Regions from separate parts of the Photorhabdus viridis genome, predicted to be linked through region 1. Evidence: predicted binding sites of a transcription regulator. Region 1 holds the regulator's gene; the other holds the start of a gene.

Region 1 (4,256 bases):
CAAGTACACGATCTGACAACCGTACCGCTTCATAAGAGAAATTCGCGGCAATCTCTTCCATCATGTTAACAGCATTCTGTTGCGCTTTCTCATGGGAGATTTTCTTACTGCGGGCCTCATCAATAACGGCCTTTTCTATTGCTTTTGAAGCCAGCAGCTTATTAAACAGCTCCTGACGAACAGGCAGACGCGGCCCCACTGCCGCCAGACGTTGGCGTGAATAGTGCATTCGCGCCACGCGAGCTAGCTTATGAGCAATGGTCTTGTCCGTGCCATGTTCAGTTGCCATATAACGCAAAGATACTGTATTTGAAAAACGCACAAAACTGTCCCGGCCCAGCCAGAGAACGGCGAAGAATTTTTGGATACCATTAAGTAGCCGCAGATGTGGGGTGCTGTGTCCTTCACGTCCGGGTGAACGACCAAACATGACAGAAACTGGCAGCATTTGAATATCCAAGTTTGGATTATTACGATGCAGATCCAGATAAGCATGGAAAATTTTTACGGATTCCTGCTTTGGTGCGCAATAGCGGAATACGCGTGGGCCATTATCAATAAATACATAGCCCGGAAGCTCAGTATCACCTATCTCCAGTGAGTTTAAAGGGTCCGGCAGATCCTGCTCAAGACATTGCTGACGTAATGTCAGTAAGTCTGCTTTGGAGTGATACGGCAATACGTACAGAATCGGACGTGTCGTATCGAGCCGTAATTCGGTAATGGGATCTTTAGGGATAAGTTTGCTCTTTACCAGTATTTTTAGTGGTAAATTCAATAATTTATAATATATTTTACGCCAACCTGACATAAATAACTTGAAGCCTCCTGTTAGCAATACGTCGCAAGCATACCAGAAACAAGTATTGAGATCTGTTATGTTAAGACGATAATAAAAGTTAAAAGTGATAAATAACCCTATATTTGGTGCGAGTAACTTATGGCAAATCAATCCAAGGGACTGACCCGTATCATCAAAGCAACCGTATATTCGATGAAAGGCCTCAGGGCTGCGTGGCAAAATGAAGCGGCTTTCCGGCAGGAAATAATCATATCTATATTGGCGGTAATTGTTGCATTTTATCTGGATATCAGCGCAATTGAACGCATTTTACTGATTGGTTCAGTGATGCTGGTGGTGATTGTGGAGATTCTGAACAGTGCTATTGAAGCTGTCGTTGATCGTATTAGCAGTGAATTCCATGAACTGTCCGGCCGGGCAAAAGATATGGGATCGGCGGCGGTCTTTCTGACGATGATGCTGTCGTTAATTGTCTGGAGTACTATTCTCTGGCACTATTTTGTGACCTGATTTAGTTTAATAATGAGTCATTATACTATATTAGACTGATTTTCTGCCCTGGCAGGTTCCCAATCGCTATTTACCTGTATATACTCACAGTTTGACTGTATAAACACACAGGGGGTGAAATGAAAGCACTTACCGTAAGGCAGCAGCAGGTTTATGACTTGGTGCGTGACCACATTTCGCAAACGGGTATGCCGCCAACGCGTGCTGAAATTGCATCACGTCTTGGTTTCCGTTCACCTAATGCGGCTGAAGAGCATTTAAAAGCATTGGCTCGCAAAGGGGTGATAGAGATTGTTGCCGGGGCATCCAGGGGTATCCGTTTGCTGCTAGAAGAATCTGGTTTACCGTTGATTGGTCGTGTAGCCGCAGGTGAGCCACTGTTGGCGCAAGAGCACATTGAAAGTCATTATCGGATTGATCCTGCACTGTTTAAGCCAAGTGCGGATTTCCTGTTAAGAGTCAGCGGTATGTCCATGAAAGATATTGGGATTATGGATGGTGACCTGTTGGCTGTGCATAAAACACAGGATGTTCGTAATGGGCAGATTATTGTTGCCCGTATTGAAGATGAAGTAACTGTAAAACGTTTTAAACAGACTGGAAATAAAGTTGAATTATTGGCAGAAAACCCTGAGTTTAAGCCAATCGTGGTGGATCTGCGTGAACGGAGCCTGATAATAGAAGGATTAGCCGTCGGGGTGATTCGTAACGGTGATGGGTTTTGATAGTAAAATATCGAATCGTTGTTTTTTGGTGATTGTCAAAAAGTTGCAATATTCCAGCAGAATCATGTTATTGGTTTATCAATATGATTATCTTGAACATGATTCTGCGGTTGCCTGCCGCTATTTACAGGTTCTCTATTTCTTTTTTACCTCAATACTGTGGTCGTGCTGACATTCATCCCGCTCAGTACAGGATTCAATCTCTGCACAAGAGGAACACAAACCATGCGCTTCAATGACAGTATGGCGTAAACTGAATCCAGCAGTTTTTGCTAACTGTTGAATAGCGGATTCAACGGCTCCACCATCCCGTTCTGTAACAGAACCGCAGCGATCGCAAATAAACATTGCTGATGTATGGCTTGGTTGTTCGATATGGTGGCACAGCACATAACTGTTGGTGGATTCTATTTTATGAATAAATCCCTGTTCCAGCAGAAACTCCAGTGCCCGGTATATGGTTGGTGGTTTAGCCTGTGGTTCTGCTTCCCGCAATAAATCCAGTAAATCATAAGCACTGATTGCGCCGGGTTGCTCTGAAATCAGACGCAAAACTTCAAACCGCTGCGGAGTAAAGCGAACTCCCCGTGTCAGGCAAATAGCTTCGGCTTGTTCCAGTAACTTTTTTTGGTTGATCAGTTTCATTACGCCCCTTACAGCCAGCATGATAACAATATTGGAATGTTATCATGTTTCTACGATAGAAAATATTCTCCAGAAAAGTTCATTGTGCTTGTCCCCTGATAGAGTTAATTTGGTTAAATTGATACTTAGCAGCAAAAATAATGTTTTATCGAGGTTTGTGATAATACAGATAAGAATTATCATATATGGTAGATAATTTTCGGAAAGGAATCATTTGTGATGAAAGAACTTTTACAAAATCAGCCTCATTATAGGCAGTTTCCTGCTAAAGGCTATCAGGTAATAAAGAATATTATCTGTGAAAAAAGAAAGTTACCTTTTCTGAGTTCATTATACGCATTGATTAATATTTTATTTGTAATTGCAGTCTGTATGGGAATTATATTATCTGTGGCAATTGTATTATTTATAATAGATAATGTATCCGTTCCTGCTATAGACTATTTACTTCTGGCACAAGTAGTCATTGCAGCATTATTTTCAGTAATGTTACTTTTAGTTATTATTTATCGTATTATTAAACGTCCTGAATGGGAACAACGGCGTTATTATCAACAAGCAGGTTTATCTTTTTTACCGGAAGAAAAGCGCCAGGTATTGCGGTTAAATATTGTGAGTGACTATTGGCAGGGCTTTTGGAGTGAAACTCTGGAGCATTATCCTTTGCAGTCACGGGTTGCTCATGATAACTATCGTTACTACCTGCTCCCATTATCATCTACTCAGGAACATCAATCCCAACTATACAGTGACTGGGGAATTATTGATGAAGAAGGTTATATGAAAATGTTAACTGGTTTGTGGGGTGGGGTGCATTCAAAACATTTTTCTGTTGATGCTGCGCTTAATGATGGCAAAATGTTTAAAGTTCTTGCCAAATTAGTTGAAGTAACACCTAACTCTATTCGTAAATGTTCTCAAACTGTTAATAGGCGCCCACCTGCGTTGGTGTGGGGATTTGATTTGTGGCTTGCAATTGTTTTAAGCCGTAACTGTTTTTGTGCTGGTTATATCAGTGAAGAAGTGGCATGGAAAAATATGCTGAAAACCGCTGATTATATTTATGAAATCTTTAGCAGCTTTGATGAGTTTTATACAAACTTCCGGTTGGGTAATGCCTACTGGAGTAATGATTTTGACAAGAGTAAAGATCGGCTGGAGCAGTTTAATTATTATAAATTATATTGTGACTGGCCAATTGCCAGCCTGCCGTGGCCTGAGCCAAAAGGCGTTATTATGGAACGGCAAATGATGACAGGGTTTTCTGCATTAGTAGAAGATGTTTTACGCAGTAGAATGGAAGAACAACAAAGGTATGAAATTGATCTCACGGAGCCGTCAGCATCTCGTATACTTCATTAATATTTATATTAAATACTTCCCCTTGAAGAATACTTCAGGGGGAAGGTGAAAATGCTATTTTACTGGTTAAATTATAAAAACCACCGTGGTTAACAGAATTTACCCCATTTCCTGAAATCACCTACTTTAAATGAAACGGGGCTGATATTTACGTTATCAGTTAATGAGTTAAATTAAACTGATAAACTTTCTCTCAATATCTTTAATAGCTG
Region 2 (4,256 bases), on a different contig from region 1:
AAAAACCTGCGAGCGATTGATGCGCAATTATCAGGCATTAGTTCTGGGCAGTACAATCTTTCCAAAGAAAGAAAAGATGAGACCCAATTATCTGATGAACATTTAACTGGCTGGCGAGATATCCGTCTAAGGATCAGTCGTCATCTGACACCACAATCCGCTTTATTCCGCCATGCGATCCGTATGTCTGTTCTGTTGTGCAGTGGCTACGCCATGATCCAATTGCTGGATCTACAACGCGGGTACTGGATTTTACTCACCAGTCTGTTCGTTTGCCAACCCAACTACAGCGCTACCCGCCGCCGTTTGGCACTGAGAATAATAGGTACCGTTGCCGGAGTATTAATCGGCCTGCCAATCCTCTACTTTGTGCCATCTATTGAGGGACAATTGGTACTGATTGTTATCTCTGGGGTATTGTTTTTCGCTTTCCGTAATATTCAGTATGCGCACGCGACCCTGTTTATCACACTATTGGTATTACTATGCTTCAATTTGCTGGGTGAAGGCTTTGAAGTCGTATTACCTAGGATTGTTGACACATTAGTTGGCTGTGGTATCGCCTGGTTAGCAGTAAATTTCATTTGGCCAGACTGGAAATTTCACCAGTTACCACAAGTGATAAGCCGGACGATGGACACCAATTGCCGCTACCTCGATGCCATTTTAGTTCAATATTATCAGGGAAAAGATAATGGCCTGAGCTACCGAATTGCCCGCCGTGATGCTCACAATAGTGACGCGGAGCTGGCATCGGTTATTTCAAACATGTCTGCCGAGCCGAAAAGTTATCAAACTTCCCAAGAAGAAGCATTCCGACTACTGTGCCTGAATCACACCATGCTGAGTTACATCTCTGCGCTGGGGGCACACCGGGATAAATTGGATAACAAAGTTATTCTGGATATTATGAATGATGCGATTTGTTATGTCGATGCAACATTAAAACCGGCATTAATAGATGATGATAGAATTGAGCAAATATCTGTCAATATAGCGAAAAGAATTGAGCAAACCCCAGCAAAAAGAGATAGTAAAGAACAGCTGGTATTGCAACAAACAGGTTTATTAATAGGGTTGTTGCCTGAAATTGTCATTCTTATTAAACAAATTAATCAATCATAACCAGATTGATATACTGGGGCAGTCAACTGCCCCTTTTATTTAGCTATTCACGATAAAGATCTAACAAGCCAGCTCCTTATGCCAGCGTAATAAGTCATTACGAATCTGTACCGGTAAAACGGCTGAATGGCATCCTTCAATTGCACCAGCCAAAGCAAGTAATAAACTAACATTAGATTTTCTTTTATATTGATGCAGTTTTAAATAACTGGCTTTCGCACCTAACAGCCGTAAATCTTCAACTTTACATATTCCTACCTTCCATAACTGGCGTTCAAGAGACATTCCAAGATTAGGCAAATCTTTCAAACGTGTTGGCATCTTCTTTTTACCCGTCATTTCAATTAATGAATAGTGATAAGCCAAATACGCATATTGAGATAGTAACTCTTGATCTTGCCAAAGTGATTCAACAACCTGGTAATAACGCAAAGTTACCGGCACTCCCTTTTTCGAGTAAATATAGTTTTTCATCCCTCTGGCTTTAAATAATACTTCTGCATGGCCATTTCCCCGTAAATATAGTTCCCCATCAGCAATAATCGCAAACATAATCCCGTTAGCCAGCAGGCTGTAACCGCCGAACTGTGGCTTCCTTGTCAATCTTCCAAATGAAGAAAAACCACTTTTGAGTTGAGTAAAACGCACCTCAGACAACAACATACAGATCACTCCATGAGTTTTGTACAAATAAATCTTTTATCCATAGATTTACCCCAGCTATTAGAAAAATAAATAACAGGAACAAACAATTGAAAACATACGCAATTCAATTTTCCCTGCCAATGGTTAAATGAGTTTCAAGCCATTTATCGTAAATATTTGCGAAGCTCTTTGAAAAAATAGACTTGATCTTAGCCTGACATGAAGATACTGTATATTAATACAGTTACTTGTGGCGGGGTTCATTATGGGCATTCAATCATCCTGGGTTTACCTTCCTAAACATCAGTTAACAGAAAAGCGACTATCACTCTCTTCACCTGCGCAAGATAATTCAGCCGGACGTGGTATCGTGAGTGAATTGATTTATAGTGATAACCAAGCTGTCATTAATCATATATTGCTACCTTTGTTACGCCAGTCAGGAAATGAAGCCCGCTGGTTGCTATGGGTTAGCCCTCATAAAAAACTGAGCCGCCAATGGCTAATTCGCTCCGGATTACCTTTAGATAAGATTGTGCAATTAAATCGTATCAAGTCCATTACAACGGTAGACGCAATGGAAAGAGCGTTAGCAAGTGGTAATTACAGCGTGGTTCTTGGCTGGTTGCCAACGTTATTAGCAAGAGATACGGTAAGATTACAGTCTGCGGCACAAAAAGGTCATGCATTGGCCTTTATTATACGCCCACAAGATGTAAATAAAGGAGCCAATGGCACTGAATCGCAATCAAATTTACTAAAAATTCATTCCATTTACTATCATTGACCAAAATTAGGAATTATCTCGATATTCATGACACAAAATAACCAATTTAGGCTCAAAATCACTAATCACATCTAAAATCAATTAATTAAGATGGGATTAGTTGTAAAGAATAGTAAATTTTTTTTAAAAATCATACATTATCTTTTAAATTTTTTGCGCTATTAATCAAGGGCCACTTGTAACTTTTTAACTTCGTTGTAGACTTTACACCATTAAAGATTACTGCCCTTGGTTCCTTATGTATTGTTTGGTCCATTTGATTTGATGAAAGTGCAGTATTCTTAACTGAGTTTTTTAATCAATATGGCTAATAGCCTATCTCAGTAGATATAATTTAGTGCAGGCCATTCTTATGGATAAATAGTGAACACAGATAGCGTACAAAATTCAAAACGTACATGCAGTAACAGTACATGAAGAATTTGAACCCTGCTCAGTGAGCGCTATTATTACTAAAGCATGGCAAATGAAATAACCTAATGGGATAGGCAGTAAGTAAAAAGGCTCCCGAAGCCAATTGCCTATTGGGTGATGATAATAACGAGGCGTTAAAATGAAAAAGACAGCTATCGCGGTAGCAGTAGCAGTGGCCGCTTTCACAACCGCAGCACAAGCAGCTCCAAAAGACAACACATGGTATACCGGTGGTAAATTGGGTTGGTCCCAATACCATGACGTAAACTTCTACGGCAACGGTTATACCAATGAAATCGGTAATGGTCCTACTCACAAAAACCAACTGGGTGCTGGTGCTTTCTTAGGCTACCAAGCCAACCCATATCTTGGTTTTGAAATAGGTTATGACTGGTTAGGCCGTATGCCTTATAAAGGTAATGTAAACACCGGCGCCTTCAAAGCTCATGGTTTCCAACTGGCGACTAAATTGAGTTATCCAATCATGGATGATCTGGACATCTATACTCGTCTGGGTGGTATGGTTTGGCGTGCAGATTCCAAAGCGAATTACGGCGCCACCAACACCCATCTGAAAAATCATGATACAGGCGTTTCCCCACTGGCCGCGATTGGCGTTGAGTATGCTCTGACTAAAGATTGGGCTACCCGTCTGGATTACCAATGGGTTAACAATATCGGTGACGCAGGCACAGTAGGCGCACGTCCTGATAACGGCCTGTTGAGCGTAGGTGTTTCTTATCGCTTCGGTCAAGATGAAGCAGCCGCTCCGGTTGTTGCCCCAGCTCCAGTTGTCGCTCCAGCGCCAGTCGTTGAGAACAAACGTTTTACTCTGCGTTCTGACGTTCTGTTCGCATTCGCCAGCGCTGAGCTGAAAGCAGAAGGCCAGCATACTCTGGATCAACTGTATACTGAATTGGCAAACATTGACCCAACTCAGGGTAAAGTGCTGGTTCTGGGCTACACTGACCGTATCGGTAAAAATGAATACAACCAGCCATTGTCTCAAAAACGCGCTCAAAGCGTAGTTGACTATCTGATCTCTAGAGGCATCCCTGCCGGTAGCATCAGCGCAGAAGGCCGTGGTAAAACAAATCCAGTAACTGGTTCTACTTGCGACAAAATCAAAAAGCCGAGCCTAATCAACTGCCTGGCTCCAGATCGTCGTGTAGAGATCGAAATCCAAGGTATTAAAGAAGTTGTTACTCAAGCGCAAAAAGCTGTTCATTAATCGTCTTTATTGATTACATTAGTCATTAAAAGCGCAGAAAACCCCATTTTCAGC

The links. Region 1 encodes LexA, which represses DNA repair genes until DNA is damaged. Its sites were predicted from a motif close to TNCTGTATGTACATACAGNA; they were not measured.
Region 2: sulA (SOS-induced cell division inhibitor SulA) is a predicted target of LexA. The motif match lies at 1,997-2,016, and genes of this name have one in related genera.

The regions. Positions count from the first base shown of each region.
Region 1 is NZ_JBEJZY010000033.1:9,574-13,829, reverse strand. It holds gene plsB (glycerol-3-phosphate 1-O-acyltransferase PlsB) at 1-811, opposite strand, end outside; gene ABR397_RS14910 (diacylglycerol kinase) at 941-1,312, shown strand; gene lexA (transcriptional repressor LexA) at 1,432-2,037, shown strand; gene zur (zinc uptake transcriptional repressor Zur) at 2,173-2,682, opposite strand; gene ABR397_RS14895 (DUF1266 domain-containing protein) at 2,902-4,044, shown strand; gene ABR397_RS14890 (lactate oxidase) at 4,213-4,256, opposite strand, start outside.
Region 2 is NZ_JBEJZY010000005.1:111,018-115,273, forward strand. It holds gene yccS (YccS family putative transporter) at 1-1,125, shown strand, start outside; gene ABR397_RS03245 (TfoX/Sxy family DNA transformation protein) at 1,186-1,788, opposite strand; gene sulA (SOS-induced cell division inhibitor SulA) at 2,036-2,557, shown strand; gene ompA (porin OmpA) at 3,111-4,202, shown strand.